DNA from 4 places in the Actinomadura fulvescens genome. Region 4 is predicted to be linked to each of the others. Evidence: riboswitches for the same ligand, from Rfam matches in the RefSeq annotation. Region 4 holds a riboswitch; each other region holds the start of a gene.

Region 1 (7,172 bases), on a different contig from region 4:
GCGGCGGGGTGGGCAAGGGAAGATCATCCAGCGGATGGCGCGGAAGGCCGGGTTGACGGAGACGGCGCCGCCGCCTGCGGACAAGCCCGGGTTCTGGGGATATACCGCGCTGAGCGCCGGAGACGTGCTCAAGACCTATCGGTATCTGCTGGAGAAGGCGCCCAAGGGGCACCGGGACTTTGTGGTCGGGCAGCTGCGGCGCGCCACGCAGTGCGGGACGGATGGGTTCGATCAGTTCTTCGGGATTCCGCGGGCCGTGCCCAAGCCCTGGGCGATCAAGCAGGGGTGGTCGGGGTTCGGGGACGTTCCGGCGGTGCGGTGTAGGGAGGGCACGTTCCGGCCAGTGGTCGGGCCTGATCTCGGGCTTGGGCGGCCGGTTCTGCATACGACGGGGATCGTGGGCCACCGGATCTTCGTGGTGCTGACGCTGCAGCCGGCGGGGAGTTCGTTCCAGGCGGCCAGTGAACGGGTGACCAAGCTCACTCGCGATCTTTATAAGGCGTCGCGTTGATCTCTTTGGCGATCCGTTCCACGTCGGCGTCGGTGGTGCGCCAGTTGCTGAACGCGGCGCGGAGGGCCGGGGTCCCGGCGTAGACGGTGGGCGTCAGGAACGTCGTGCCGGACGCGGTGAGGTCATGGGTGATCTTGTCGAGGGCCTCTTTGGTGGGCTTGTCGAGCGTGAAGCACACCACGTTCAGGCGTACGGGGGCCAGCAGGCGCCAGTGGGGAGAGGCCGCGATGGCGTCGCCCAGACGTTGGGCGTGGGCGATGTTGTGTTCGACGATCGAACGGTGGCCCTCGCGGCCGTAGGCGCGAAGGGTCAGCCAGGCCGGGAGGGCGCGCAGGCGCCGGGAGCTCTCCGGGGTCAGATGGACGAAGTCCGGGTCCGCGGTGGGCAGGCCGATGTAGGCGGCGGCGTTCTGGAAGATCCGGACCTGGAGGTCCCGGCGCCGGGTGAGCTGGATCGCCGAGTCGTACGGGACGTTCAGCCACTTGTGCAGGTCCACGCAGATCGAGTCGGCGAGCGTGAGGCCCGCGACGAGGTGGGCGTGGGCGGGGGAGAGCGCGGCGAACCCGCCGAACGCGGCGTCCACGTGGAGCCAGAACGGATGGCGCTCGCGGAGGGCGGCGATGGCTTCGAGATCGTCGAAATCGGTGGTGTTCACGGTGCCCGCGTTGGCCACGACGATGGCGGGGCCTGAAAGCTCGTCCAGGGCGGAGGCGAGGGCGTCGACGTCGACGGCCTCGCGGCCCGGGAGGGTCGGGACGGTGCGCAGGCTGTCCCGGCCGATCCCCAGTATGGAGAGGGCTTTGTAGATCGTGGAGTGCGGCGTCCCGGAGAGAACGGTGATCTTCCCGAGGGCGGACACGCCCGTGTCGGCGATCGAGATGCCCTGCCGTTCGCCCAGCCATTCGCGGGCCAGCGCCAGGCCGACGGTGTTGGACATGGTCGCGCCCGAGACGAACGAACCGGAGTGCTCCTCGCCGACCCCGAAGAGCTCGCGGAGCCACGTGATCGTCTCTCGTTCGAGGTCCGACGCGGACGAGTCCACGCCGGGGCCGGCGTTCTGGTCCAGAACGCCGGTCAGCCAGTCGCCCGCGACGGACGCCGGGGTCGCTCCACCGGTGACGAAACCGAGATAGCGAGGCCCCGCACTGCCCGAGAAGCCCGGCTCCCAGCGTTCGGCGAACTCGGCGAGGGCCTCGTCCAGGCCGATTCCCGAGGCCGGGAGGGGGTCTGGCGAGGAGGGAACGGGCGGGACCGCGGCCGGCCGGTCGCCCAGCCCGGCCAGGATGCCGGCGGCCCTGGCTCGCACGTTCTCCAGCAACTCGGGCATTCGAGCCAGATCATCGGCCAGACGGGCGTCCATGACGGTCTCCTCACAGCGGTCCGGGGGACCCCATGAACGCTAGAGAACGGGCTCGTGCCGTGTCGCGGTCCAATGCCGGGAAGTGGCCTGGTGCGCTAGGGCGTGTTTCATGAGTCGCGTCCGTAGCGAGCGGCGTCCAGGTGCGTGCATCGCAAGGCGGAGGAGGGAGTCAGCCCGGGTTTGGCTGTCGACCGCTTGTCCGGGGTCCCCGCCGAAACGCGGAGCTCTGCGGAGCGTTTTGGTGGGGTGGGGCGACAACGCGGCGAGGCGCGTGCCTGGGCGTCGCGCAGTAGGACAGGGGCTTATGAAACGCGCCCTAGGCCTCGCGGAGGCGGCGGGCGGCGTCTTCCGGGCTCACGTCGTTCACGAACGCGCCCATCGCCGACTCCGAGCCCGCCAGATACTTCAGCTTCCCGGGAGCGCGCTGGACCGAGAAGAGCTCCAGGTGCAGCCAGGCCAGGTCGCGGTCCGTGCGGACGGGCGCCTGGTGCCAGGCCGAGACGTAGGGCAGCGGCATGCCGAAGAGCCGGTCGAGGCGGCTCAGCAGGTCCAGGTAAAGCGCGCCGAAGGCCTCGCGTTCGGCGCCGTCCAGGGCGGGCAGGTCGGGGACGCGGCGATGCGGGTAGACGTGCACCTCGTACGGCCAGCGCGCCGCCTTGGGCACGAACGCCGTCCAGAGCTCGTTGGCCGCCACGACGCGTACGGCCTCCTCGCGTTCGGCCGCCAGCACCTCCGCGAAGAGATCACCCGGGTGGCGGCCCGCGACGTCCAGCATGCGCCGCGTGCGCGGAGGCACGAACGGGTAGCCGTAGATCTGCCCGTGCGGGTGGTGCAGGGTGACGCCGATCGCCTCGCCGCGGTTCTCGAAGCAGAAGACCTGCTCCACGCCGGGGAACGCGGACAGCTCGGCGGTACGGTCCGCCCAGGCCTCGATGACGGTCTGGACCTGCTCAGGCGGCAGTTCGGCGAACGACCTGCCGTGCTCGGATGTGAAGCACATCACCTCGCAGCGCCCGCCGGAGACGCCGTCGCCGTACGAGGGGAACCGGTTCTCGAACACCACCACCTCGTACTCCGGCGACGGGATCTCGGTCGGCCGTCCCGGCGAGGAGGGGCAGAGCGGGCAGTCGTCGGCCGACGGCAGGAAGGTCCGGGTCTGGCGGTGCGCGGCCACGGCGACCCATTCGTCGAGCAGCGGGTCGTACCGCAGCTCCGACGCCGCCGCGCGGCCCGGCAGCGGCCGCTCGTCGGCGGCGCTCCGGTCGGCGTCGTCCCGCCGGTCGAAGTAGATCAGTTCGCGGCCGTCGGCCAGCCGGGTGACGGTGCGCTTCACCCCGCGTCCTTCGATCATGGGTTCACCCTGCCACGCGCAGCCCCGGCCCTCCTGTGACGAGGGCCACGGCCCATGCGAAATCCCCCTGCCTGGCGGGGCTGCATGCCCTTCTTACACGCAATCTTGACGCTCTGTTGGGAGAACGGGAATGGGCCCTTGGGGGTCGGTGTTGAGATCCATGTGGCACTTCGAAGAACCTCTTTGGTGATGATTTGCCATCTCGTGAGGGTTTGATACCTTCTGTCCGAATCTTGCGACGCACCCCATGCGTTGCGCCGGTCTTGAGCCGCATCAGGCCCTGATCGTCGAACGGTGGCCACCCATTGACGTGGCCTTGACGCGCGGCCGTGTGTTCCGCGCCTTCGTTCCGAGATCCATCCGAATAGCCGGGCACCGCGCTCGCGGTGCCCCTGGCCGAGTCCGCATCCCCCCTCACCGGATGCGGAGCCGGGGACCCACTTTGCAGGGGTGAATCGGCGTTCCATCGCGAACGCCGTAGGGCTCTTCCATGCCCGAATCCGTCAGCTAACCCGGTAGGCGACATGGGAGTTAGGGAGTTTCTCTTTCATGCTCGATCGCAAAATCGTGAAGCCGGCGTCCGATGACCCGAACACCATCGTGGGCGTCGCCCTCAGCGCCGTCCTGGCCGGAGCCCTCGGGCTCGCCGTCCTGAGCCCCTTCGGCTCCGACGCCACCGCCGACACCCGCGCCGACGCCCAGGTCGCCGGCCCCGAGCACGCCCGCAAGGGTGCGAGCAAGTCCGGCAAGTCCGGCAAGTCCGGCGAGGCCGTCTCCGCGAGCAAGGCCGAGAAGGCCAGTGCCGCCCCCGCGACCTCCGCCGAGGCGATCAAGGTCGCCATGAAGCAGGTCGGCATCACCGAAGGCCGCGACGGCCAGACCAAGTTCCACGACTGGTACATGACGACCAACGAGGCCAAGCTCACCGCCAAGCGTGACGGCGGCGACCCCGCCGAGTACAGCGGCGCGGCCTGGTGCAACATGTTCGTGTCGTGGGTCGGCGCCCAGGCCGGCGTCAAGGGCATGGGCTGGGACGCCTACACCGTCCAGCACGCCCGGTGGCTCGACAAGAACAACAAGTGGGGCCAGCAGGCCAAGCCCGGTGCCCTGGTCTTCTTCGACTGGCAGAACGGCTCGTCCGGCGGCATCGACGGCATCGACCACGTCGGGATGGTCGTCAAGGACAACGGCGACGGCACCATCTCCACGGTCGAGGGCAACATCAGCAGCTCCGTGGTCAAGAAGGTCCGGCCGAAGTCGTCCGTCGTGGGCTACGGCTACCCCGACTACGCCGACTACAACAAGAAGTCCTGACCTTCTCCAAGGAGTCCTGACCCTCGCAGGACTCGACCCCCCGCTACGAAGGCGCCCGGCTCCGGCCGGGCGCCTTCGGGCGTTTCGGCCTTCGGGCGTGTTTGAGTTGTTTGGCCGAGTTCGACCCATCTTCGGTAATACGAAGCATTCGGACGCTTTGCCCCTGCTTGGACCCGTGATCCGCGTTTCTGGAAAGGAACACGGCACATGGGATGAAGCGGAGGGAGTTGTTCGATGCCCGGGCGACCGGACGTCAGCGTGGTCGTGATCGGATACAACGACGCCGCGCGGCTTCCGCGTGCCGTCGGGTCCGTGCTCGGCCAGTCGCTGGGCGCGGTCGAGGCGGTGGTCGTGGACGACGCCAGCACGGACGGCACCGGCGAGGTGGCCGACGAGCTGGCGGACGAGCACCCCGGGCGCGTGCGCTCCGTACGCCTGCCGGTCAACTCGGGAGGCTGCGGCCGGCCGCGCAACGTCGGGGCCGAGCATGCCCGCGGCCGGTACGTGATGTTCCTGGACAGCGATGATCTCCTCGACCGGCACGCCTGCCTCAACCTGGTCGCCGCCGCGGAGGAGACGGGGGCCGATCTGGTGTCCGGCCTCTGCACGCGAATCCTGCTCAACACCGCCTACGCCCCCTCCAAGGAATGCCACTGGTACCCGTGGCTTTACGCCCGCCGCGCGCTCTTCGGGTCCCTCCATGACAAGCCCGATCTCCTCTACGACACCCTGTCCACCAACAAGGCCTACCGGCGCGAGTTCCTCCTCGACCACGGGCTGCGCTTCGTCGAGGGCCTGCATTACGAGGACCTGCTGTTCACCGCCGAGGCCTACCTGGCGGCCGATCGCACCGCTCTCATCCCGCACCGCGTCTACAACTGGTTCGTCGAGCCGAAGGCCGTGACCGCGCCGTCGATCTCCAACCGTCGCGCCGAACTCGCCAACTTCGCCGACCGGCTGGAGGTCCACCGGCGGATCGACGCGCTGTTCCGGCTGCGCGGCGCGTACGAGCTGAAACGGGCCAAGGACGCCAAGTTCGTCAACCACGATCTGCTGCTCTACCTGCGCGAGCTGCGCGATCGCGACACCGTCTACCGCGCGGGCTTCCTGGAGCTGGCGGCCGCCTACCTCGCGGAACTCGACGCGCGCGTCTTCGCGGAGGCCAATCCGGTCCCCGCGATCGCCGCGTTCCTGCTCCGCGAGCGTGACCTGACCGGGGCGCTCGCCGCGGCCGAGTACGGACGGGGCAAGCGGACGGAGCTGCGCAGCCAGCTACGGGAACAGGACGGCCGGATCTTCTGGGGTACGCGCCGCGCCGACAGCGCGTTGGCCCGCCGCGTCCTCGACGTCACCGGCCTGGGCCTGCACCAGCGGCCTCTGCGCGAGCTGTCGCCCGCCAACACGGTCACATGCCTGGCCATGCGGGGAGGACGCGCGCACATCGAAGGCCATGTGCTGAACGTGCTGCGGCGCGTCCCCGCCAACGCCGAGCTGAGCGGCACGCTCGAACTGAACGATCGGCGCCGCCCTGCCCGGGTGCGCCGCATCCCCGCCACCGTGACCCACGACGGCGACCGTCTCCGCTGGCGCGCCGACTTCGACCCGGCGCGGCGGCTGCGTCCGTTCGGGTTCGCCGATCCCGTCTGGGACGTGCGGTTTCGCCTCGACGTCGACGGCGAGGAGATCGTGACGCGGCCGGGGGAGGGCACGGGTACGGGAGAAAGCACCTGCCCAGGCGAGAGCACCGGCACCGGTACGGGACAGACGCTGGAGGGGGTCGTTCTGCCCGTACGGCCCCGTCTCACCCGGCTCGCGGCCGACGGCATGCGCTCGTACGTCACGGGCGCGGGCCATCTGGCGTTCAAGCTGGAAGGTGCCGGCAGGCTGACCTGCGCGACGATGGCCGCGGTGCACTGGGCCGCCGCCACTCCGCCGGGCCGCGGCGCCTGGACCCGCGTCCGCCGGCTGGAACGGTCGGTCCTGCGCACGCTCACCGCCCGCAAGACCAAGGTCGCCGTCTTCAACCGCGTGCTCAGCAGGCTTCCGGTACGGGCCGGGAGCGTGGTGTTCGAGAGCCAGCTCGGCGAGCAGTACTCCGACAACCCCAAGTACATCTACCGCGAGCTGCGCCGAACCGGCGTCCCCGTGCACGCCGTGTGGTCGTACGCGTCGTCCGCCCGCGGCTTTCCTTCTGACGCGACGCTCGTCAAACGGGGTTCGTGGAGCTACTTCCTCGCACTGGCCAGAGCTCAGTACTGGATCGACAACCAGGGCTTCCCCGACGGCCTCAGAAAGCGCCGGGAGACCACCTACATCCAGACCTGGCACGGATCGGCGTTCAAGACTATGGGATTCGACCAGCCGAGCATCAAGAGCGGCACCCGCGGCCAGCGCGAACGTCTCCAGCGCATGGTCGAACGCTATGACTGTTTCCTGGTGCGGTCCGAGCACGACGTCGGCACCCTCGTCAAAGGGATGGGCGTCCGCGCGGAGCTGCTGCCCGTCGGCTATCCGCGCAACGACCCGCTGGTCACCCAGGGCCGGGACGATCCCGAGCTCGCCGCCGACGTCGCCGCGCTGCGCGACCGGCTCGGCCTGAACGACGACGGCCGCCGGGTGGTGCTGTACGCGCCGAC
Region 2 (7,172 bases), on a different contig from region 4:
TCAGGCGCCCGGCCAGGGCGTTCAGGCGTCAAGGCAGGCGGGCCGCGCGTCCGAGCAAGATGCTCAGGCGTCCGGGGAGCACGCCCAGGTGGGCGCAGGGGACGCTCAGGCGGCCGCACAGGCTCTCCACGGGGAGAGCGGGACACCTGGGGGCCGGGAGGCGGAGACGCCCGCTCAGCCCGACGACGCGCTCGCCGCGCTGACCGGTCTCGCCAACGCCGAGCCGCCCAAGCCCTCTCTGTCGGACGCGGACGCGGCCTTGGTCGCCGCGGCGACGACCGAGGAGACCGCCGTTCCGCCCGCCGACACGGGCGAGCAGCCCGCGGTCCGCACGCCGGCGGACATGACGCCGCCCGTGGTGTACGAGACCGACACCGTCGCGGCCGCGACCGCGACGCCGGACCGGCCGCAGCCGTTCGCCGAGCTCGGCATGAAGGAGGAGGAGTACCGGCGGGTCCGCGACATCCTGGGCCGCCGTCCCACCTCGGCCGAGCTGGCGATCTACTCGGTCATGTGGAGCGAGCACTGCTCGTACAAGAGTTCCAAGGTGCACCTGCGCCAGTTCGGTGACAAGGCGCCCAAGACCGACGCCCTGCTCGTCGGCATGGGCGAGAACGCCGGCGTCGTCGACGTGGGCCACGGCTGGGCGGTCACCTTCAAGGTGGAGTCGCACAACCACCCCTCGTACGTCGAGCCCTACCAGGGCGCGGCCACCGGCGTCGGCGGCATCGTCCGCGACATCATGTCGATGGGCGCCCGGCCGGTCGCCGTCATGGACTCGCTGCGCTTCGGCCCGGCCGACGCGCCCGACACCCACCGGGTGCTCCCGGGCGTGGTGGCCGGGGTCGGCGGCTACGGCAACTCGCTCGGCCTGCCCAATATCGGCGGCGAGACCGTCTTCGACGCCTGCTACGCGCAGAACCCGCTCGTCAACGCGCTCTGCGTGGGCGTGATGAAGCACGAGGACATCAAGCGTGCGGTCGCCCCAGGCCCGGGCAACCGGGTGATCCTTTTCGGCGCCGGCACCGGCCCCGACGGTATCGGCGGCGCCTCCGTGCTCGCCTCCGCGACGTTCGACGACGAGTCCCAGGCCAAGCGCCCGAGCGTGCAGGTCGGCGACCCGTTCATGGAGAAGCTGCTCATCGAGTGCTGCCTGGAGCTGTTCCGCGAGGACCTCGTGGTCGGCATCCAGGACCTCGGCGCCGCCGGCGTGTCCTGCGCCACCACCGAGCTGGCCGCGGCGGGCACCGGCGGCATGCACGTCGAGCTCGACTCCGTCCCGCTGCGCGACGCGACGCTCCTCCCCGAGGAGATCCTCATGAGCGAGTCGCAGGAACGCATGATGGCGGTGGTCTCGCCGGACAAGGTCGACCGCTTCATGGAGATCTGCGGCAGGTGGGAGATCCCGGCCACCGTGATCGGCTCGGTCACCGACACCGGCCGCCTGGTGATGACCTGGCGCGGCGAGACGATCGTCGACATCCCGCCGGGCACCGCCGCCGACGAGGGACCGGTCTACGAGCGGCCGTACGAGCCGCCCGCCGACCTCGGCTCGCTCCAGGCCGACACGCCCGGACGTCTGGCCCGTCCCGCCAACGCCGACGACCTGCGCAACACCGTTCTGTGGCTCGCGGGCTCGCCCAACCTGGCCAGCAAGACCTGGGTGACGTCGCAGTACGACCGGTACGTCCTCGGCAACACGGTCCTGGCCATGCCCGAAGACGCGGGCGTCGTCCGCATCGACGACGAGAGCGGCCTCGGCATCGCCCTCTCCCTCGATGGCAACGGCCGTTACACGCGTCTCGACCCCTACTCCGGTGCTCAGCTGGCGCTGTCCGAGGCGTACCGCAACGTCGCGTCGACCGGCGCCCGGCCCCTCGCCGTCACCAACTGCCTCAACTTCGGCTCCCCGGAAGACCCGGGCGTCATGTGGCAGTTCGCGCGCGCGGTCGAAGGGCTCGCCGACGCCTGCCAATACCTGGGCATCCCGGTCACCGGCGGCAACGTCAGCTTCTACAACCAGACCGGTGCCACGCCGATCAACCCGACTCCGGTCATCGGCGTCCTCGGCGTCCACGACGACGTCCGGCGCCGCGTGAACATGTCGTTCACCTCCGAAGGCGCCACCATCGCGCTCCTCGGCGAGACCCGCGAGGAGTTCGGCGGCTCGGAGTGGGCTCACGTGGTCTACGACCACCTGGGCGGCCTCCCGCCCCTGGTCGATCTGGCCGCCGAGGCCGCGCTGGCGTCGGTCCTGGTCAACGCGGCCCGCGAAGGACTCCTGACGGCCTCGCACGACATCTCCGACGGCGGCCTGTCCCAGACCCTCGTCGAGTCCTGCCTGCGCGGCGGCCTGGGCGCCCGGATCACCCTTCCGGGCGACCCGTTTGTGGCGCTCTTCAGCGAGTCCGTGGCCCGCGCCGTCGTGGCGATCCGCCCCGGCGGCGAGGCCCGCCTCGCGGCCCTCTGCGAGCAGGCCGGTGTCCCGGTCACCCAGATCGGCGTCACCGGCGGTGACTCCCTCACCGTCGCCGGACACGGCGACACGCAGGAGCTGTTCTCCATCCCCCTCGCGGAGCTGCGCGAGGCCCACGAGCGCACGCTTCCCAGCTACGCCGACTGACCCACCCGAACGAGTCGAGCGCCCGGGCCCCGAAACAGGGTGTCCGGGCGCTCTTCCATGTCGGTACCCAGTGTTTGCCGTCCTTGCCTGTTTCCTGGGGTAAGGGCGAGTTTTTACTGACAGCGCCGGGGCATTATTGGTGACGTTCGGTACTTATTCACTCACAGAACGTGATTGGAGAAACTTGTGAAGCGTCTCCTCATGCTGGCGGCCACCTGTGCCGCCGCAGCAACCGCCGGCCTTGCCGGCGCCGGGCCGGCCACTGCCGACCCGGGCGTCCCGGGCTGGCTGTGCAAGGAGAAGGGCGGCTCGGTCCTGCCCGTCGGAGATGACTACGTCTGCTACGGCGGTTACTTCAACGGTGAACCGGTCCACAAGTACAAGGACAAGGGCTGGGACAAGAAGAAGGACAAGCACGACGACTGAGCAATAACGCCGCGCCTCGCCGCAGGTGGTGCCGGATGCCTGTCCACCCCGGCACCACCTGCACGTGCGTGGAGCCCCGGCGACCCGCCGGGCCCGGCCGCCGACCGGGCCCGGCAACGCCGCCCGCACCCCGCGCCGCCCGCACCGCACCCGCACAGCGCTTCGGCTGTACCGCGCCTCACCACCTGCGCCCCGCGCCAGCTCCATCTGCGCTCGTCGCGTCCACACCACACCGCCCGCATGCCGCGCCGTCTGCACACCGCGCCTGCACTACGCGCCGTCTGCGTGCCGCGCGTCTGCGTGCCGCGCCGCCCGCACCGCGCCCGCACAGCGCTTCGGCTGTGTCGCGCGTCCACCTGCGCCCGCGCTGGCTTCGTCTGCGCTCGTCGCGTCCACGCGGCGTCGCGTCCACACCGCACCGCGCGCATGTCGCGCTGTCAGCACACCGCGCCTGCACTACGCGCCGTCTGCGTGCCGCGCGTCTGCGTGCCGCGCCGCCCGCACCGCGCCCGCACAGCGCTTCGGCTGTGTCGCGCGTCCACCTGCGCCCGCGCTGGCTTCGTCTGCGCTCGTCGCCTCCACGCGGCGTCGCGTCCACACCGCACCGCCCGCATGCCGCGCCGTCTGCACACCGCACCGTCCGCGCACCGCACCGTCCCACCGCGTCCACACCGCGTCTGATCACGCGCGTCCGCACCGCACCCGCATCGTGCTTCGCCTGTGCCGTGCCTCAGCCACGCTGCGTCGCGCTGTCCACGCCGCGTCTGCACCACGTCGACATCGCACCCGCAGTGCACCCGCGCCGCGTCTGCAGCACGGCGCTTCCACACCGCGCTTCGCTTGTGCTGTGCTACCCGTTCACCCACGCCGCGCTTCGGGTGTGCGGCCCTCACGTCGAGCTGCGGGCGGGGTCTCCGGCTATGCCGGACGTCTTGCCGTGCTTTCGGATGTGTGCGGGGAGCTTGCTAGAAGACTGAGATGTGTACGTGGTCGTAGTGGTTGGCGGTTACGCCGCCTCGGTTGCTCATGGAGTTCCAGCCGGGGCTGCGCATGTCGTAGATGCGCTGGCGCCAGATCACGTACTTGATGCCTAGCTTGCTGGCGTTGGCGATGGCGTACGCGGCGGTGCGGTCGCCCAGGGTTTGGGCGCTGCCGGTGGCCATTCGGCCTCCGGTGGTGACCATGAAGTCGCAGGCGTGGCCGGTGCCGTGGTCTTGGGGGTCGCCGGTGGAGCGTACGCAGCCGATGGTCGGGTACGGGCCGAACTCCACGTCCAGGATGTCGTGGACCTTTTTCATCCGGGGCGTGACGCCGTTCATGCCGACGCTGGGCGACTCGGGCTTGTACTTCTTCAGGAGGGCCTTGACGCGCGCCTTCTCCTTGAGCAGATCCTTGATCTGCTTCTCCAGTTGCTTGATCTTATTCTGGGCCTCGGTCCGGGCCTGTTCCTGTTGCGCGACGAGTTGCTGGATCTGGCGGACCTTGGCGGCCTGGTTCTGGGCTACGTGGCTGACCAGTGAGGCGTTGTTGAGGTACGTGGAGGGGTCGTCGTCGGCCAGCACGGCCACGGAGGGGTCGGCGCCGCCCGTCATGTACTGGGAGGCGGCGATCTGGGCGACCAGCCCGCGTGCCACGGCCAGATCCTGCTTGAGGTCCTGGGCCTTCTTGAGGGCCTCCCTGACCTCGTGCTGGGTGTCCTTCAGCTTGGCCAGGTCGCCGCCGTACGCTTTGTCCAGCTTCTCGATCTGGTCGTTCAGCCTGCTCACGCGGCCGCTGTCGCCGGGATCGGCCTGCGCCGCCGGACCGGTGACCGTGGCGCTCGCCACCAACGGCACGACGCCGGCCACGGCCACAAGGGCGAGCCGTACGCGGCGCCAGCGGGTGGAGGTCGGGGTCTCCACGTATCTCCTCTCCTCGATCGCCTACCGGGTTAGCTGACGGGTTCGGGCTAGAGGTCGCCCTACCGGATCCGCTGGCTGCGAATCCGGATTCACCCCGGTCGGGTCGTCCGACATGTGGGTCCCCGGCTCCCGCGTGGCATCGCGCGGGACTCGGCGGGTTCGGCCAGACTGCCCGTCTAGCCGAGGCGAGTCACCGACCGAATGCCAATGAGCTGGAAAGAACGTTCGTTGCCTCGCCAAGATTAAACCCCTGGCGGGGCTGCGGTGCCCGCCGGTCCCGGAAGCGGGGCGCCACATGGAAGCCGGGCCATCTTATGTGAGCCGGTTCACACTCTCACCTTGAAAAGAAGCTTGTTCGGCGTGCCGTTGCGCAGACCCTTGATACGCCCTTGGGTCGCGTTGGTCTTCAGCCACCGTTCGATTTGGGCGAAGCTCGCCTTGGGTCGGCTCACCAGGAACATCGCGGCCACACCGGACACGTACGGAGCCGCCATCGAAGTGCCGTCGAGTACCTCGCGACCGTTGCCCGGCCAGGTGGAGGGCACGCCCACGCCCGGCGCGTTGATGTCCACGCACTTGCCGTAGTTGGAGAAGTCCGCGCGGCGGTCGGAGGCGTTGGTCGCGCCGACCGTCACGACCCCGGCGGCGCCGGCGGGAGAGGTGTGGCACGCCGGCTTGTCGTCGTTGCCGGCAGCGACGGCGACGAAGACACCGGAACGGGAGAGGTTGGCGACGGCGGTGTTGAGCGCCGGGGACTTCGGGCCGCCGACCGAGATGTTGGCGACCGCGGGCTTGACGGCGTGGCCGCGCAGCCATCTGACGGCGGCCACGACGTTGGACATCGGGCCCGTGCCGTCGCAGCCCAGCACCCGCAGCGCACGGAGCTTGACCTTCTTGGCGACGCCGTACCGCTTCGACCCGATGATGCCCGCGACGTGCGTGCCGTGGCCGTTGCAGTCGGCGCCGTTCGGGTACTGCGCGGCCTTCCAGACGATCGACGCCCGCCCCTCGAACTGGGGATGCTTGACGTCGATCCCGGTGTCGATCACGTACGCGTGGATGCCGCGGGCGACGCTGTTGTACCGGTAGGAGCCGGAGAGCGGGCGCTTGCGCTGGTCGATCCGGTCCAGGCCCCACGGCAGCGGCCGGCGCTGGGTGCCGCCCTCACTGATCTTGACGATCTGGTCCTGCTCGATCGCGACCACGCGGCTGTCGCGGCGGAGCTTGTCGAGCTGGGTGGAGTCGAGCTTGGCGGCGAAGCCGTTGAGCACGCCGTCGAATCGTTCCACCGCGGCGGCCTTGACCTGCTGAGCGGCCGCTGCGGTCGAGGCGCCGTCCTTCAGGGTGACGATGTACTTGCCCGGAATCGGCGTGCCCTCTGCGGCGGTGACCTGAACGAGGGCCGAGTGGTCGGGGTCGGCAAGCACGGGGAACACGGCGGCCGTGGCGGCGCAGGACACGACCGCGCCGGTGATCAGCAGCCTTCGGGGGACAGCCCGCACGAGGGACTCCTTCTGTCGCGGCCACGAGCGGGGGCACGGGCGGTGCGACCATGATCCAGGGGGAACCGACAAGGGGGTACCTTATTGGATGCGTCCCGATATCTGCAGCTAGACCAGACAATTCGGTCGAGCTCGGGCGGCGTCTCCTCGATCAGGCCTTTCTGAGCTTGCCCTGGTAACCGGGGTCGGCCCCGGGCTGGTGCATCCACGCGTACTGCAGCGTGCCGTCAGGCTGGCGCACGACCCGTACATTGCCGCTCGTGCAGGGCTTGGCCACGGTCAGGGACATCTCCAGGCGCTGCGTCGTCCCGCTGGTGAGCGTCAGCGTGCCGACGCAGTTGTTGTTGAGCCGGGCCTGCGCGACCTTGTTGCCGGCCTGGAACGTCACCTCGATGGGGAACGAGGCGGAGCTCCTGGCGTTGACGGCGGTGCCCTTCCAGGTGCCCGCGAAGGACGCGGGGATCGTCGACACCGGGCGGTCGTCGTTCGCCGGCCTTGTCTGCGGCGAGTCGTCGGAGTCACCCTTGAGCTGCGGCCACAGCACCAAAGCGATGATCGCGATGCCGACCAGGACACCGATGGTCAGCGAGGCCGCGACGCCGAGCACGTGGTTGTCGGGTCGCCGGAACCTCGGCATGCGCGGCATCCGCGAGACCGGGGGAGCCGCCAAGACCGCCGTGTGGTGGCGTTGGTCGTCGTCTGGAAGCTGCCGCTGGGCGC
Region 3 (7,172 bases), on a different contig from region 4:
TCGACGCATTCGTCCTCGCGGCAGAATTCGAGGGCTTCTTCGAGGGAGAGAATCTTTGGCGGGGTGAGCCGTTCGAGTTCGTCACCGGTGGACGAACGCATGTTGGTGAGCTTCTTCTCCTTGGTGATGTTGACGTCCATGTCGTCGGACCGCGAGTTCTCGCCGACGATCATGCCCTCGTACACCTCGGTCGTCGGCCCGACGAAGAAGGTGCCGCGCTCCTGCAGGTTGGTGATGGCGTACGCGGTGGCGGGACCGGTGCGGTCGGCCACGAGCGAGCCGGACGGACGGGTGCGCAGCTCGCCGAACCACGGCTCGTACTTCTCGAACACGTGGTGCGCCATGCCGGTGCCGCGCGTCTCGGTCATGAACTCGGTACGGAAGCCGATCAGCCCGCGCGCCGGGACCAGGAACTCCATCCGGATCCAGCCGGTGCCGTGGTTGGTCATCTGCTCCATGCGGCCCTTGCGGACCGCCATGAGCTGCGTGACCGCGCCCAGGTGCTCCTCGGGGATGTCGACGGTGAGCCGCTCGACCGGCTCGTGCTTCTTGCCGTCGATCTCCTTGGCGACCACCTGGGGCTTGCCGACGGTCAGCTCGTAGGACTCGCGGCGCATGTTCTCGACGAGGATGGCCAGGGCGAGCTCGCCGCGGCCCTGGACCTCCCAGGTGTCGGGACGCTCGGTCGGCAGCACGCGGATGGACACGTTGCCGACCAGTTCGCGTTCGATGCGGTCCTTGACCATGCGGGCGGTGACCTTGGTGCCCTTCTCCCGGCCGGCCATCGGGCTGGTGTTGATACCGATGGTCATGGAGATCGCCGGCTCGTCCACCGTGATCAGCGGCAGCGGGCGAGGGTCGTCGGGGTCGGCGATGGTGTCACCGATCATGATCTCCGGAATGCCGGCGATCGCGATGATGTCGCCGGGGCCGGCCTGGTCGGCGGGCTTGCGCTCCAGCGCGTCCGTCATCAGCAGTTCAGTGATCTTGACCCGCTCGATGCTGCCGTCGTGGCGGCACCAGGCGACCTGCTGGCCCTTCTTGATCGTGCCCGCGTACATGCGGCAGAGCGCGATCCGGCCGAGGTAGCTGGAGGCGTCCAGGTTGGTGACGTGCGCCTGGAGCGGGGCGTCCGGGTCGAACGAGGGTGCCGGGATCGTGTTCTTGATGACCTCGAACAGCGGCTCCAGGTCCTCGCTGTCGGGCTGCTCGCCGTTGCCCGGCTTGTTGAGCGAGGCCCGCCCGGAGCGGCCGGAGGCGAAGACGATCGGGAACTCGATCTGGTCCTCTTCGGCGTCGAGGTCCATGAACAGCTCGTAGGTCTCGTCCACGACCTCGTCGATGCGCGCGTCGGGCCGGTCGGTCTTGTTGACGACCAGGATCACCGGCAGCCGGGCCTCCAGGGCCTTGCGCAGCACGAACCGGGTCTGGGGGAGGGGACCCTCGCTGGCGTCCACCAGCAGGACGACGCCGTCGACCATGGACAGGCCGCGCTCGACCTCCCCGCCGAAGTCCGCGTGGCCCGGGGTGTCGATGATGTTGATCGTCATCCCGTTGTGCCGGACCGCGGTGTTCTTGGCCAGGATGGTGATGCCCTTCTCGCGCTCCAGGTCGTTGGAGTCCATGACGCGATCATCGACGTCCTGGTTCTCGCGGAAGGCGCCGGACTGCCAGAGCATGGCGTCGACCAGCGTGGTCTTGCCGTGGTCGACATGGGCGACGATCGCGACGTTCCGCAGGTCATCGCGCGTGGAGAAGGGCATGCGAACTCGCTTGGGTGAAGGATTGGAGATCGCCGCAGACGTGCGGCCTCTCCGATTCTACGTGCCGCGTCGCCCCGTCCCGGCCGATCTCCGGGCAAGCCTCGTACTCTACGCCCTGATTGTCGCTGTTCGTGCCGTTTGCATGGGGTGGCGGCCCTGGTCCCCACCACGCCAATCATGGCCCGGAGGTGGAGATCTGAAGGCCGTCGCGAGCGATGCGGAAGTCGCCGCGGGTGTGGTGAAGGTCTCCTGATCACTTGGACGCCACGGTGTCCGGTTTGGCGTAATTTGCCATTCCTTTGTACGCTCCTGCGAATTCCGGCCGCTCGACGTCCTGCCCAGGGCGGCGGCCGGACCGCCGAGTCCCCTCACGGGGAGCCGGGGACCCAACCCCCGGGGCGAATCCGCGTCCGCGCGACGCGGTAGGGCGACTCCTGGCCCGAGCCCGTCAGCTAACCCGGTAGGCGGACGAGGAGAGGAGAACCCCGGTTTGGTACCGGACCCCCAGTGGCGCCGTTTCGTCGTGCCCGTCGCCGCCACGGCCTCCGCCGCCGCGGTGATCGCGATCGGCACCGCCATCGCCCCCGCACAGGCAGCTCCAGCCGTTCCCGGACGGGCCGCCGCCCTCGCGCCCGCGGCCCCGACACCGGATCCCCGCTCGACCGGGAAGCCGACCTCCACCGGGAAGCCCACCGAGAGCGAGCTGCGCAAGAAGCTGGACGCCCTCAACACCGAGGCCGAGAGGCTGACCGAGCAGTACAACAAGGCCCGGGTCGAGCTCGGCAAGGCAAAGAACGCCCTGACTGACGCCACCCGGCAGGCCGCCGCCCTGGCGGCCCAGGCCGCTCCCGCCCGTGAGCAGCTCAGCCGCTTCGCCGCCAACAACTACATGACCGGCGGCCCGGACCTGATGGCCGCCTCCGGCGGCGGCACCGAAGGGCTGGCCGCCTCGGCGTACCTGGCCCAGAACCAGGCCTCCGTCGTGAACGCGCTGCAGGCGCGGATCGACCAGGCCACCAAGGCCCAGCGGGACGCGCAGGCCAAGAACGCCGCCGCTCGGCAGGCCGCCGCCCACGCCGGGAAGGCCAGGTCGGCCGCCAAGGCCAAGGTGGACGAGGTCACCGAGCAGCTGGACAAGCTGACGACCACCCGGGTCAAGGACCCCACGTCCGGGTACACCGCCGTGATCAAGGGCTCCGACCTGCCCGCCAAGATGACGCGCAAGGCCCTCACCAAGCTCGGCAGCCCGTACGTGTGGGCGGCCGCCGGCCCGAACAGCTTCGACTGCTCGGGCCTGGTCGTGTGGGCGTACGCGAAGGTCGGCAAGTCCGGCCTCCCGCACTACACCGGCGATCTCTACGACCTCGGCAGCAAGGTCGGCAAGGGCGAGCTGCGCGCCGGTGACCTGGTCTACTTCGGCGGCGATCTCCACCACATGGGCATCTACGTGGGCGGCGGCCACTACCTGCACGCCCCGCAGACCGGCGACGTGGTCAAGATCTCCAAGCTTTCCGAGCGTTCGGACTACGCCGGGGCCAACCGCGTCTCCTGACCTGAACGCCCACGCGAGCGCCGCCGGCGGACGCCGGACGCCGGACGCCGGGCGCCGGACGTCAGCGGCGGCGGGACGTCAGCGGAGGTAGGCGGTGACGGCCTCGACGACCGGGAGGTCACCGGGCAGCCACTCCACCTCGTGGAGCTCGTCCAGGCCCAGCCAGCGCAGCGCCAGGTGCTCCAGGGCCGACGGCTCGCCCTCGACGATCTCGGCCGTCCAGACGCGCAGGACGCTCCCGGTGCCGAGCGGCCAGTCGCCGCCGACGCGTTCACCGAGCGCGACCTTGGCGTCCAGCTCCTCGTGGCACTCGCGGACCAGCGCGTCCTCATCGGACTCGCCCGGGTCGACCTTGCCGCCGGGGAACTCCCAGCCGCCCGCCAGCTCGGCGGGCTCGGCCCGCTGGGCGGCGAGCAGGCGGCCGTCCCGGATGATCGCGGCACCTACGACAACGTTGATGGTCATCACCTCTCCGGCCGCCGGGCTCAGGCTCCGGCCGCCGCGACGGTCCGGGAGGCCCTCTCGACGATCTCCTCCAGATGCCCGCCGTGGGCCCCGCGCCAGTAGACCTGGCCGCAGTCGCCGCAGCGCCCGTACACGTCGTAGTTACGGAGCGTACCCGCCTTGACCTGCGCCTCGATCTCCGCCTTGCCGACGGCGACGAGCACGCCGTTGCAGGCGGTGCAGCGCGTCCAGGGCCGCAGCGCGGGGGCGAACCGGTCGAGCACGTCGCTCAGCTGGTCGTCGGGCCGTGAGCCGCGCACGTACGCGCCGAGCCACAGCGCCCGCCGCCGCAGAAGGCCGCGGTCCTGGGTCAGCAGGACGCGCCGCTCCTCGTTCGCCTGCACGACCAGCGCCGGGTCGTCCATGTCGTTGTGGTAGGCGGTGTCGAGGCCGAGCAGCCGCAGCCTGCGGGCCAGCGTGCCGAGGTGAACGTCGAGCAGGAACCGCGGTGCCTCCTGCCCCGGCTCCAGCGGCACCGGCTGCGGCCGGGGCATCGGCGCCACATGCACCACGTCACCCGCGGCGGGCCGGTGCGACGGCTCGACCGCGGTGCCGCCGATCGTGATGGGCCCGGCCTCGGGGAGCGGAACGCCGAGGGCCTCGACCAGGTGACCGATCGTCGACGTTCCGTCGTAGGCGATCCGCTGCCGTGCGCGCCGCCGGGACGCGGGCAGGAACGGCGTCAGTGTCTCGGAGATCTCGAAGAACACGGCTTCGTGATTGTCGTCCGGCTCGTCCACCTCGCCAGCATGCCACGCGATCGTCTTCCGGCACCTCCGAGTTGTCAGCCGGTCCGCCTACCTGCCGACCCGCGCCGCGGACTCGGCGATGTCTGCCAGCACGGCGGGGATGTCGTGCCCGAGGAGGCGGCCGCCGCGCTTGACGATCCGGCCGCCGACCAGCACCGTGTCGACGCTCTTGGTGTCGGCGCACAGGACCACGGCGGCGATCGGATCATGCGCCGAGGCCATCCCCAGGGTGTCGGTCCGCAGCATGACGAGGTCGGCCTGCTTGCCCGGGCGCAGCGAACCGGTGACGTCGCCAAGGCCCAGCGTCTCAGCGCCCTCGATGGTCGCCATGCACAGGACATCGCGGGTCGTGAAGCCGAGGCCCGCACCGTCCGGCCGGACACGCTCGAACATGTACGCGGCGCGCATCAGGCTGAACATGTCGCCGGGGCCGCTCGCCACCGTGTCGCCGCTCAGCGAGGTGGGGAGTCCCGCGGCGCGGGCGCGGCCGGTGGGCGGGTAGCCGATGTTCAGCATGGTCTCGCTGGTCGGTGTCACCGAGACGCTGCCGCCGCTCGCCGCGATCCGTTTGAACGCCTCGTCGGCGTAGTGGTTGGCGTGGATGTAGGTGGCCGGGTGGGTGAGGAGCCCCGCGCGTTCGAGGACGGCGATGCCCCGCTCGGCGCTCTCGGTGTCGCGCCCGCCCATGTGGGCGGAGACCGGCAGGCCGAGTTCGCGGGCGAGCCGCCACTCCGCGACGCCGCGTTCGGCTCCGGCGATCTCCGGGCCGAACGCGGCGATCGCCATGGAACGCCGGTCGTCGCCGAAGTGCTCGCGCAGGACGCGGCGGGCCTCGATGGCCATCGTGCCGGCGTCGCCCGTCACCGGATACGCGTAGCCGAAGACGAACCGGATGCCAGATGCCTTGAGCGCCTCGACGTTGGCGTCGGTGTGCGCGGGCGTGTGCTGGATGTGCGACCAGTCGAGCAGGGTCGTGATTCCGGAGTCCAGGCATTCGAGCGCGCCGCCGAGCACACCGGCGTGGACGTCGCGCGCCTCGTAGCGCGGGGAGATGGCGTAGAAGACCCGTTCCAGGTACGCGGGGAGGGTGCTGTCGGGGAGGATCGCGCGAATCCCGGACTGCCAGGTGTGGCGGTGGGTGTCGACGAATCCCGGCAGCACGATCGTGCCGCTCGCGTCGATCACCTCGGTGCCGGTCTCGGCGGGCAGGGCGGGACCCACGGCCGCGATCACCCCGTCCCGGACGAGCACGTCGGAGACGCCGAGCACGGTGGGGGAGGGGTCGGTGTCGATGACGACGCCGCCCCGGAGAAGGACTGATGTCATGCTCGAAAGGTTAGAAGAAAGCTTTTCGAAAAGCAATCCATCCGGCCGAGTATCCTCTGGACGTGCCGCAAGCCGAGAACCTGGACGTCATCGACGCGCTCGTGCCCAAATGGGTGGAGGACGGCCTGCCACCGGCGACGATCGCCACCCTTGAGCTCAGCAAGCGGGCGGCCTGGCTCAGCAACGTGCTGGAGCAGGCGATGCGCGCCGGACTCGCCGAGCTGGGCCTCACGTACGCCGAGTTCGACGTGCTCGTCGCGCTCCGCCGTGCGGGCGACCCGTACCGCCTCAAGCCCACCGAGCTCACCCGCGCCCTCCTCCTGACGTCGGGCGGTACGAGCAACGTGCTGCAGCGGCTCACCAAGGAGGGCTACGTCGAACGCGACGCCGACCCGGACGACGCGCGCAGCCGATGGGTACGGCTGACTCCCGAGGGCCTGCGCGCCGCCGAGGCGGGCCTCAAGGTGACCGGCCGGGCCCATCAGGAAGTGCTGGGCGGCGTCTCCGAGGAGGCCATGCGGCACGCCGCCGACGCCCTTCGCGAGATATTGCTCGTCGTCGGCCGCCGTCGAATCCGCTGACTGTGCCGAAATCCAGCTCACAAGATCGTCAATTTCTGATGAACTGATCGGGTCCGTATTGACCGGAGGGCGGTCCCGCGACGCAGGATCGACCCATGGTCGCCGCCCGCCCGCGCAAGCCCGGTCCCTCACCGGCCCCCGGTCCCTCGCCCAGACCCGGTCCCCCGCCCAAGCCGTCCCGCCCACGCCGTCCCGCGCGCTCGCTGCTCCTCGTACCGCTGCTCGCCGCCGGGCTCTCCGGCACGGCGGTGGAAACGGCATCCGCCGCCGGGTACTCCAGCGTCGTCGCGTCCACGGCTTCCGCCACGACTTTCGCCGCCGCGATCGAGGCGATCTGCGAATCGAGGCTCCCCAGGGAGGCCGGTGACACCGTCCGCCTGATCGACAGGGGTGGTCCGTTCCCCTATCCCAAGGATGGCGCGATCTTCTACAACCGCGAAGGCCTGCTGCCCCAGCAGCCGCGCGGCTTCTACCGCGAGTACACCGTGAAGACCCCCGGGTCACCGACCCGTGGCGCCCGCCGCATCGTCGCCGCAGGCAGTGCGGGCCACAAGGGCATGTACTACACGGCGAACCACTACCGGAGCTTCCTGCGCATCGATTTCGGCTGCTAGGGAACCGGCACGGCACAGGCGTCGTCCAAGCCGCGTGTCAGTGCGGACGCGGCGGATCATCATCGCCGGGGCCCTCGCCGCCT
Region 4 (7,172 bases):
CGGGGGTCACCATGAGGCACCTGACCTGGGCCATCGATCTTGCATTCGCGCACGACCGGCTTTCCCGGACGGGCCCAACCGGGAGAGAAATACGCCCGGCGCCACCTTAACGGACGCGGCAACACCGATCCCGGAGCCATCGTTTAACCCCCACGTAACGGTACTAACCACCACCGCCACCGGACCGAATGCACCCCCGCCGCCGTCACCCGCGGGTGATCAGGACCGTCCGCCGGGATGTGGATAGATTCCGCTCCCGACGATCTCGACGAAATCCGTTGCCATCCGCACGTGCAAGCACGGCCGCTGCACCTGCACGCATGCCTATATCAGCGGAAAAGCCGTCAATGCCGTCACACGGTCGCGGCGGACCGCATACCAGCCGACGTCAGCGACCAGACCTCGTGTTCCTGGCACGTTTGACCACGAGTGTCCCGACAAGACGGTCATGAAGGGCCTGGCGTTGCCCTCCTTCGTACATTGCCGCCACGTTCGCGACCCAGAAGAGGCCCGCGAGAACGCCCAGGATCGCCACCGGCCTCAGCGCGATCGGGCCCGAGTACGCCACCGCGCGCTGGAAGGCACGCCACACGCCCGGTTTGCCGGAATCCATTCGTACGACCTCGATGCCGGCGAAGCGCTTGCCGATCGTGCGGCCCCACAGGGCGAGCTGAAGCCACTCATAAAGAAAGAGGACCCCGGCGACGGCCGGCGGCAAGACGATGTCGGCCTCCTGCCCGGGGAAGGCCTCCCGAACGACCATCGCGACCGGCAACCCGACCACGAGCGTGTCGACGATGCGAGCCAGCAATCTCTGCCCCGGCTCGGCGAGCTCCATCTCCGCGGCCGAAGGGACGGACGAGGCCCCTTCCCGGGAAACCGCCGCGCCAATACCGGCCGCGGCGACCTTCGGCGGAACCCCCGAAACACCCCCAGATCTCCCAGCCACATAATCGGCGGGGCGGGGCTTGGACGAGCCGACGTATTCACCGACCAAGTGCACTGAAACAACGCCCCCGCCGGGCGTAACCACCGTCCCGCCCGGCTCTTCCCAAGACTCGTCCACGGAGCCGCCGCTCCCCGAGGACACCGAAACCTCCCCCTCCAACGGCCCTGAGAACGAAGGTGACGCGTCATCTGCCCTACCCGGAGCACCGGCTAGGCCGAACGCGCCCGTCCCCTCTCCGACAAAACCAGACGGCCCAGCCGCCCCCACCCCGAACCCCCGCCCACCCTCACCAGCCCCCGACGGACCCAAATCCGCCGCAGCGGCGTCCGAGCCAGCCGCATCCGAGCCAGACAGAGCCGACTCCGGCGAGCCAGACCCGGACGGACCAGAGCTAGACGGACCCGAGTCAGGCGCAGCGGCGCCCGGCGGAGCGCAACCGGACGGACCCAAGCCGGACGCAGCCGACCCCGACGGACCGGAACCGAGCGCGCCGGAACCAGACGGACCCGGGGCAGGCGTAGCGGCATTCGGGAGTCCGGAGCCTGGCGAGCCCAAGTCAGACGGAGGCGCCTCCGGCCGGGCAGGGCCGGGTAGGCCCCAGCCGGGCGCAGCTGCCTCCTGCGAGCCGGGCAAGCTGGAGCTAGGCAGGCCCGAGTCATTCGGAACTGAGCCAGGCGTAACGGCGTCCGGCAGTCCGGAGCCAGGCAGTCCGGAGCCAGGCGAGCCCGAGCCAGAGGTAGCCGCCTGCGGTGGGCCGGAGCTAGCCGGGCCGGAGCCAGAGGTAGCCGCCTCCGGCGGGACGGAGCTAGGCGGGTCCGAGTCAGACGGACTCGGGTCAGGCGTAGCGGCATCCCGTGGGACGGAGTCAGACGGATCGGAGGTGGGCGAATCCGAGCCCGACGGAGGGGGTTTGTTGGGGGGTGGAGGGGGTTCGGACGTGGACACGGTGCTGCGCCTGTCAGGCCTCGTACTCGGCGGTCTCGTCGTACTCCGCGTACTGGCCGCGTTCGTCGATCACTAGCGTGCCCGCCATGCGGTCGTGCAGGGACTGGTGCAGGGGCTGGTCCCAGATCGCCCACAGGTAGGCCATGAGTGCGCCGGCCCAGACGAGCAACATGCCGTACGCCAGGTAGTCCCAGATCATCACCGCGAGCGCCAGAAAGACGAAGACGCCGATCTGGTAGGCGACGTTGTTGATCGCCGCCCGCCAAACCGCCTGATATGTCGTGAGCGCCTCACCGGCAGGGCGCACCTGGACCACGCCCAGCCCGAGGACGCGCTTGCCGAGCGTCCGCCCCCACATGGCCAGCTGCACCGCCTCATAAATGAAAGGCAGCACCGACAGCACCGTGAAAAGCGTGAAGATGATCGGCCAGTTCCAGATACCGCCCTCGGTGTTGGCCTTGTCCCCGGCGGTGTCGAGACCGATCACCCCGAGCGCGACCGGCAGCACGAGGGCGAAACCGAAGACCGCCACGAGCACGTAGTCGATGAGGCGCGCGCCCGCGCGGCGCAGGATCGGGGCGAGGGGGAGTTCGGCCGCTTCGGCCGTGTCGTCGTAGTACGGCTGCGACACACCGGCGGGCTGCCACTGCTGCTGCGGCGGAGGCTGGCCACCCTGCCAGTACTGCTGAGGCGGCACTTGGCCACCCTGCCAGTGTTGCCCAGGGCCCGACGCCTGCGGGTACGGCGGCCGCCCGCGATGGGGGGATTCACTCATCGGTCAGTCCTCCAGGCGAAGCAACATCCGGGTATTCCCCAACGTATTCGGCTTGACCCGGTCAAGGTCCAGGAACTCGGCCACGCCATCGTCGTACGAACGGAGAAGTTCCTCATACACCTCGGGCGAGACCGGGGTGCCCAGGATCGGCTGAAACCCGTGGCGCGCGAAGAAGTCCACCTCGAAGGTAAGGCAGAACACCCGTTCCACGCCGAGGTCCCGCGCGGTCTCGAGCAGCTTGCTGACGATGCGGTGGCCGATGCCTCGGCCGCCGTTCCCCTTCTCCACCGCGACCGAACGCACCTCGGCCAGGTCTTCCCACATCACGTGCAGCGCGCCGCAGCCAACGATCTGCGGCTCTCCCTGCCGGTCCTCGGCCACCCAGAACTCCTGCACGTCCTCGTACAGCGTCACCGTGGTCTTCCTGAGCAGCCGACGCCCCGGACCGGAGTACATGTCGACCAACCGGCGGATCTCCTGCACATCGGCGGTACGGGCTCGCCGGATCACTACTTCCACAAACAGGCGACATTATCGAACCAGCGGCCTTTACCTGGAGTGGACGCACCCTTACCGTAGGTAGCGCACGCGGGTGACTAGACAAAAACGACCACACCCCTGTCTCGGGGGTGACGTAAGCCACACTGACCCCGGGGCTATCACTCAGGGCGCACCCGCGATTTCGCATGTTCTGGTTGGCATCGAAGGCCGACTCCGTTAGTCTCCTGCGCTGACATCGGCCACCGCATCATGGTGGCCGAACCGCCGAATCCACGGGCCGCGAACCAGCGTTCCGAGGAGCCGGGAACCCACTTTCGGAGGGTTCGTGGGGATGACCCTCGGACCGACACCGACTGGGGTGAATCCGCATCCGCGCGGCTGACCGCGCACATCCGCGGAAGGGCTGCTCCGGCCCGAACCCGTCAGCTAACTCGGTAGGCGGACGAGGAGAGGAGAATGAGTGGAGCCATTGCGCCCTGCGTCCCTTTCGCGCTCTGCCCGTCTTTCACGGAGCAAGGCGGGGGCCGTCGCCCTCGCCGCCGCGATCATTGCCACCGCCGTTCCAGCGCTCCCGGCGCACGCCGACCCCGAGCCCTCCACCAAGGAGCTCAGGACCCAGGCGTACAAGCTCGCCGACCAGCTCGAGCAGCTGACCGAGCAGTACAACGGCCTCAAGGTGAAGCTCCAGCAGTCGCAGCGTGCCGCGAAGGTCGCCACTGACAACGCCAAACGCCAGGAGAAGGCGCTCGAAGGCGTCCGCGAGAAGGTCGGCAGCCTCGCCGCCACCAGCTACATGCAGGGCGGCGCCGACCCGACGGTCTCCTTCGTCGCCTCCCAGGACCCCCAGCGCCTCCTCGACCAGGCCGCTACCCTCCACTACTTCGCGACCCAGGACGGAACGCGCGTACAGGGCCTGATGCAGGCCATGCAGGCCGCACAGCGCGCGCGCAAGGCCGCCGAGGAGCGCGCCAAGCAGGTCACTCAGCTCCGCGCCCAGCTTGAGTCCCAGCGCAAGAAGGTCACTTCTCTCTACGAGAAGGTCCGTGGCCGCCTGGTCAAGAAAGACCCCACGCAGCTCTCCAAGCTGCCCGTCGTAGGTACCGGCAAGGCCGCCCAAGCCCTCCGCTACGCAATGGGCAAGATCGGCCGCCCCTACGTCTGGGGTGCCGCCGGGCCGTCCACGTTCGACTGCTCGGGCCTGACGATGTGGGCCTACAAGCAGGTGGGCATCAGCCTTCCGCACTACACCGGCAGCCAGTGGAACGCGGGCACACACATCTCCCGCAGCCAGCTCCAGCCGGGCGATCTGGTCTTCTTCCACAGCGACCTGCACCACATGGGCATGTACGTGGGCGACGGCAAGTTCCTCCACGCCCCCCAGACCGGCGACGTCGTCAAAATCTCACCCCTGGAAGGCCGCCCCTACGCCGGCGCCGTCCGCGTAGCCTGACACGACCCGCCACCAACACCACACCACCCAAGCGCCACCCCGCCCGGCGCAACACACCGCTGATGCAAGACTCCGTCTACGCAACGCTCAGCCGACGCAGCACGGCCTCCGCACAGCAACCCGTTGACGCGACACGCCACCGATGGAACACACTGCCAACGCGTCGGCACGGCGCGCCGCTTAGGCGGCGCTCCGTCTGTTCAGTCCGGCCGGCCGGGCCTACGCACCACACCACTGACGCAGCACGTCCGCCCGCGCAACACTCCACCGGCGCAGCGCGCCGCCCGGGCAGCACACCGCTGGCGCGCGGCGCTGTCGATGGGACGCGCCGCTGACGCGCCGCAGGGCATTCCGCTGGCGCTGTACTCCGGTGGCGCCTCTACGCAGCGCTCCGCCGATGTTGCAGGTCCGTGGAGAACGCGCCGCGGTGGGATCCCGCTGGCGCGGTGCGCCGCTGTGGGGCGGTTGCTGAATGGGGCGTGCTGCGCAGAACGCAACCTTCGGTAGCGCGGCGTCCCCCCGTGGCCGCCGCCTGTTGACGAACCTCGTCCGCGGCGACGCCGCCTGCAGGGACCTACCTGTCAGGACGTCGGCGTCGCCGCTGCGGGGACGGACGGAGTTCTTCTCTCGCTACCGGACTGCTCAGATGAGTTGCCTTCGGGCCGCCCACACCACGGCCTCGATAGGGGTGTTGACTTCGAGCCGATCACAGATCGTGCGCAGACGCCGCCTCAACGTCCGCGCGCTCAGCTCGAGTTTGCGTGCCGCCACATCGGCGGTGACACCGCTGGCGATCTGCGCGAGCAGCTTGATCTCCTCCTCGTTCAATCGCAGATCGTCAGTGCCACGACGTGCGAGTGTGGCCTGTTCCACTCCGTCCTCCCTCGTCCGTGGTGATGACCGCGGGGATGCAGCCGTCCGCTGCACAGGCACGGGTAGGCCTCGATCTGTACGCGTTGGGTTGCCGGGTCCGGAGCCACCGGACTTAGATCATCTATTTCCTTTTCTGTCTCGCATGCTTGGCCGGAGGTGGCCGATAGGTCGATTGCGGGGCGCCGTGCGGGAACTCCGGGTAACGATTCACTCGTTGGCCAACCGAACGAGGACAAACCTTCGGGCGCGACGGAACCGTCCACGACGACGTGGACGGCCGTGCACCGGTGGGGAACGTCTCGTGCGGGGACGGGTCATGATCGCCAGCCACTGCAGCCCCATCCCTTCTCGTCCGATCCGCCGACCCGTAAGCCAACGATGATCGTGAATCGTTTCAAGCTACGCTTCGGCTCGGAACGCTAGGCGGCCGGATCCGGCCCGTCAAGCGCCGATTGGGCACTTTGTGTGCTTGTATGGCTACCAACCGTGATGGATCTCACGGGGGCTCGCAGGCGAAGCTCGATTACCTGCGTAAACAGATCCGGGGTCGACGAGGAGTGAGTTGCCGCCCACCAGTATTCGGGAAGTCGCGAGACGTGCCGGAGTCTCAGTTGGGACCGTTTCGAATGTCCTAAACCGGCCAGATCTCGTGGCCGAAGCCACCCGTGATCGCGTACGTGCGGCGATCGAGGAACTCGGATTCGTCCGCAATGAGTCCGCCAGACGGCTCCGTCAGGCCGACGCGGGGCGTGCCCGCGCGTTCGGAATCGTCGTGGAGGACCTGACCAATCCCTACGCCACCGACGTCGCCCGCGGTGCGGAGATGGCGCTGAACGAGGCGGGCCATGACGCGCTGTGGTTGACGAGCGACCACTCCGCGGAGAAGGAGCGCCGCATCCTCGAACTGCTGGAGGAGCAGCGGGCCGCCGGCGTGCTGATCATTCCGGTGGGCCTGGGCGCGACGGAGATCGACCGGCTGCGCGCCTCGGGCATGACCGTGGTGCTCCTCGACCACTCGGCTCCCGACGTCTGCTTCGCCCAGGTCGATCATGTCGCGGGCGGGGACATCGCCGCCGGCCACCTGCTCGGCCTCGGGAGAGAACGCCTGGCGTTCGTGACCGGCCTCCCCGAGCCGCTGCCCTGTGTCGAGCGCCGCAACGGCGCGGCCCGCACGCTGGCCAAGGCCGGTGGCGGCGAGCTCGTCACGCTGACCCAGAACGCGCTGACGCCGACCGAGGGCCGCGCGGCGGCGCGGCGGCTGATGGAGCTCCCCGAGTTGCCGAACGGCGTCTTCTGCGCCAACGATCTGCTCGCCATCGGGCTGATCAACGAGTTGCTGCGGCTCGGCGTGGGGGTCCCGGAGGACGTCGCCGTGATCGGTTACGACGACATCGAGCTGGCCACCAGTGCCGCGGTCCCGTTGACCACCATCCGCCAGCCGCGCCGGGAGCTCGGCCACGAGGCCGCGGAGCTCGCCCTCGCCGAAGCCGCCGAGGGCAAGCGCCACCGCCACCGTCAGGTAGTACTAACGCCCGAGCTCGTCATCCGTGAGTCCGCCTGATGTCCCTGGAGTGAGGAGCACCTTCCACACCGGCCGTACGCCTGTGGCGATCACGGCCGGTCACCCAGGGACCGTTACTCGGGCTTGACCAGGGGGAAGAGAATCGTCTCGCGGATGT

The links. A riboswitch is a leader RNA that binds a small molecule or an ion and turns the genes downstream of it on or off. The one in region 4 is predicted to bind cyclic di-AMP.
Region 1: another riboswitch for cyclic di-AMP. It lies ahead of ABD333_RS06760 (CHAP domain-containing protein); the one in region 4 lies ahead of ABD333_RS23190 (NlpC/P60 family protein).
Region 2: another riboswitch for cyclic di-AMP. It lies ahead of ABD333_RS32420 (coiled-coil domain-containing protein); the one in region 4 lies ahead of ABD333_RS23190 (NlpC/P60 family protein).
Region 3: another riboswitch for cyclic di-AMP. It lies ahead of ABD333_RS21095 (C40 family peptidase); the one in region 4 lies ahead of ABD333_RS23190 (NlpC/P60 family protein).

Annotation. Positions count from the first base shown of each region.
Region 1 is NZ_BAAATD010000001.1:1,460,044-1,467,215, forward strand. Features, by position in the region: gene ABD333_RS06745 (hypothetical protein) at 1-511, shown strand, start outside; gene ABD333_RS06750 (pyridoxal phosphate-dependent decarboxylase family protein) at 480-1,871, opposite strand; gene galT (galactose-1-phosphate uridylyltransferase) at 2,188-3,204, opposite strand; cyclic di-AMP (ydaO/yuaA leader) riboswitch at 3,607-3,758, shown strand; gene ABD333_RS06760 (CHAP domain-containing protein) at 3,772-4,536, shown strand; gene ABD333_RS06765 (bifunctional glycosyltransferase/CDP-glycerol:glycerophosphate glycerophosphotransferase) at 4,771-7,172, shown strand, end outside.
Region 2 is NZ_BAAATD010000010.1:119,192-126,363, reverse strand. Features, by position in the region: gene purL (phosphoribosylformylglycinamidine synthase subunit PurL) at 344-2,623, shown strand; gene ABD333_RS32425 (hypothetical protein) at 2,810-3,049, shown strand; gene ABD333_RS32420 (coiled-coil domain-containing protein) at 4,015-4,950, opposite strand; cyclic di-AMP (ydaO/yuaA leader) riboswitch at 4,953-5,116, opposite strand; gene ABD333_RS32415 (S8 family peptidase) at 5,277-6,452, opposite strand; gene ABD333_RS32410 (serine/threonine protein kinase) at 6,604-7,172, opposite strand, start outside.
Region 3 is NZ_BAAATD010000005.1:434,119-441,290, reverse strand. Features, by position in the region: gene typA (translational GTPase TypA) at 1-1,763, opposite strand, end outside; cyclic di-AMP (ydaO/yuaA leader) riboswitch at 2,110-2,246, shown strand; gene ABD333_RS21095 (C40 family peptidase) at 2,254-3,315, shown strand; gene ABD333_RS21090 ((deoxy)nucleoside triphosphate pyrophosphohydrolase) at 3,394-3,780, opposite strand; gene ABD333_RS21085 (Mut7-C RNAse domain-containing protein) at 3,801-4,559, opposite strand; gene ABD333_RS21080 (amidohydrolase family protein) at 4,617-5,894, opposite strand; gene ABD333_RS21075 (MarR family winged helix-turn-helix transcriptional regulator) at 5,957-6,475, shown strand; gene ABD333_RS21070 (guanyl-specific ribonuclease) at 6,571-7,089, shown strand; gene ABD333_RS21065 (hypothetical protein) at 7,124-7,172, shown strand, end outside.
Region 4 is NZ_BAAATD010000006.1:188,089-195,260, forward strand. Features, by position in the region: gene ABD333_RS23175 (RDD family protein) at 389-838, opposite strand; gene ABD333_RS23180 (RDD family protein) at 1,908-2,591, opposite strand; gene ABD333_RS23185 (amino-acid N-acetyltransferase) at 2,673-3,188, opposite strand; cyclic di-AMP (ydaO/yuaA leader) riboswitch at 3,423-3,627, shown strand; gene ABD333_RS23190 (NlpC/P60 family protein) at 3,631-4,620, shown strand; gene ABD333_RS23195 (LuxR family transcriptional regulator) at 5,263-5,493, opposite strand; gene ABD333_RS23200 (LacI family DNA-binding transcriptional regulator) at 6,056-7,054, shown strand; gene lysX (bifunctional lysylphosphatidylglycerol synthetase/lysine--tRNA ligase LysX) at 7,129-7,172, opposite strand, start outside.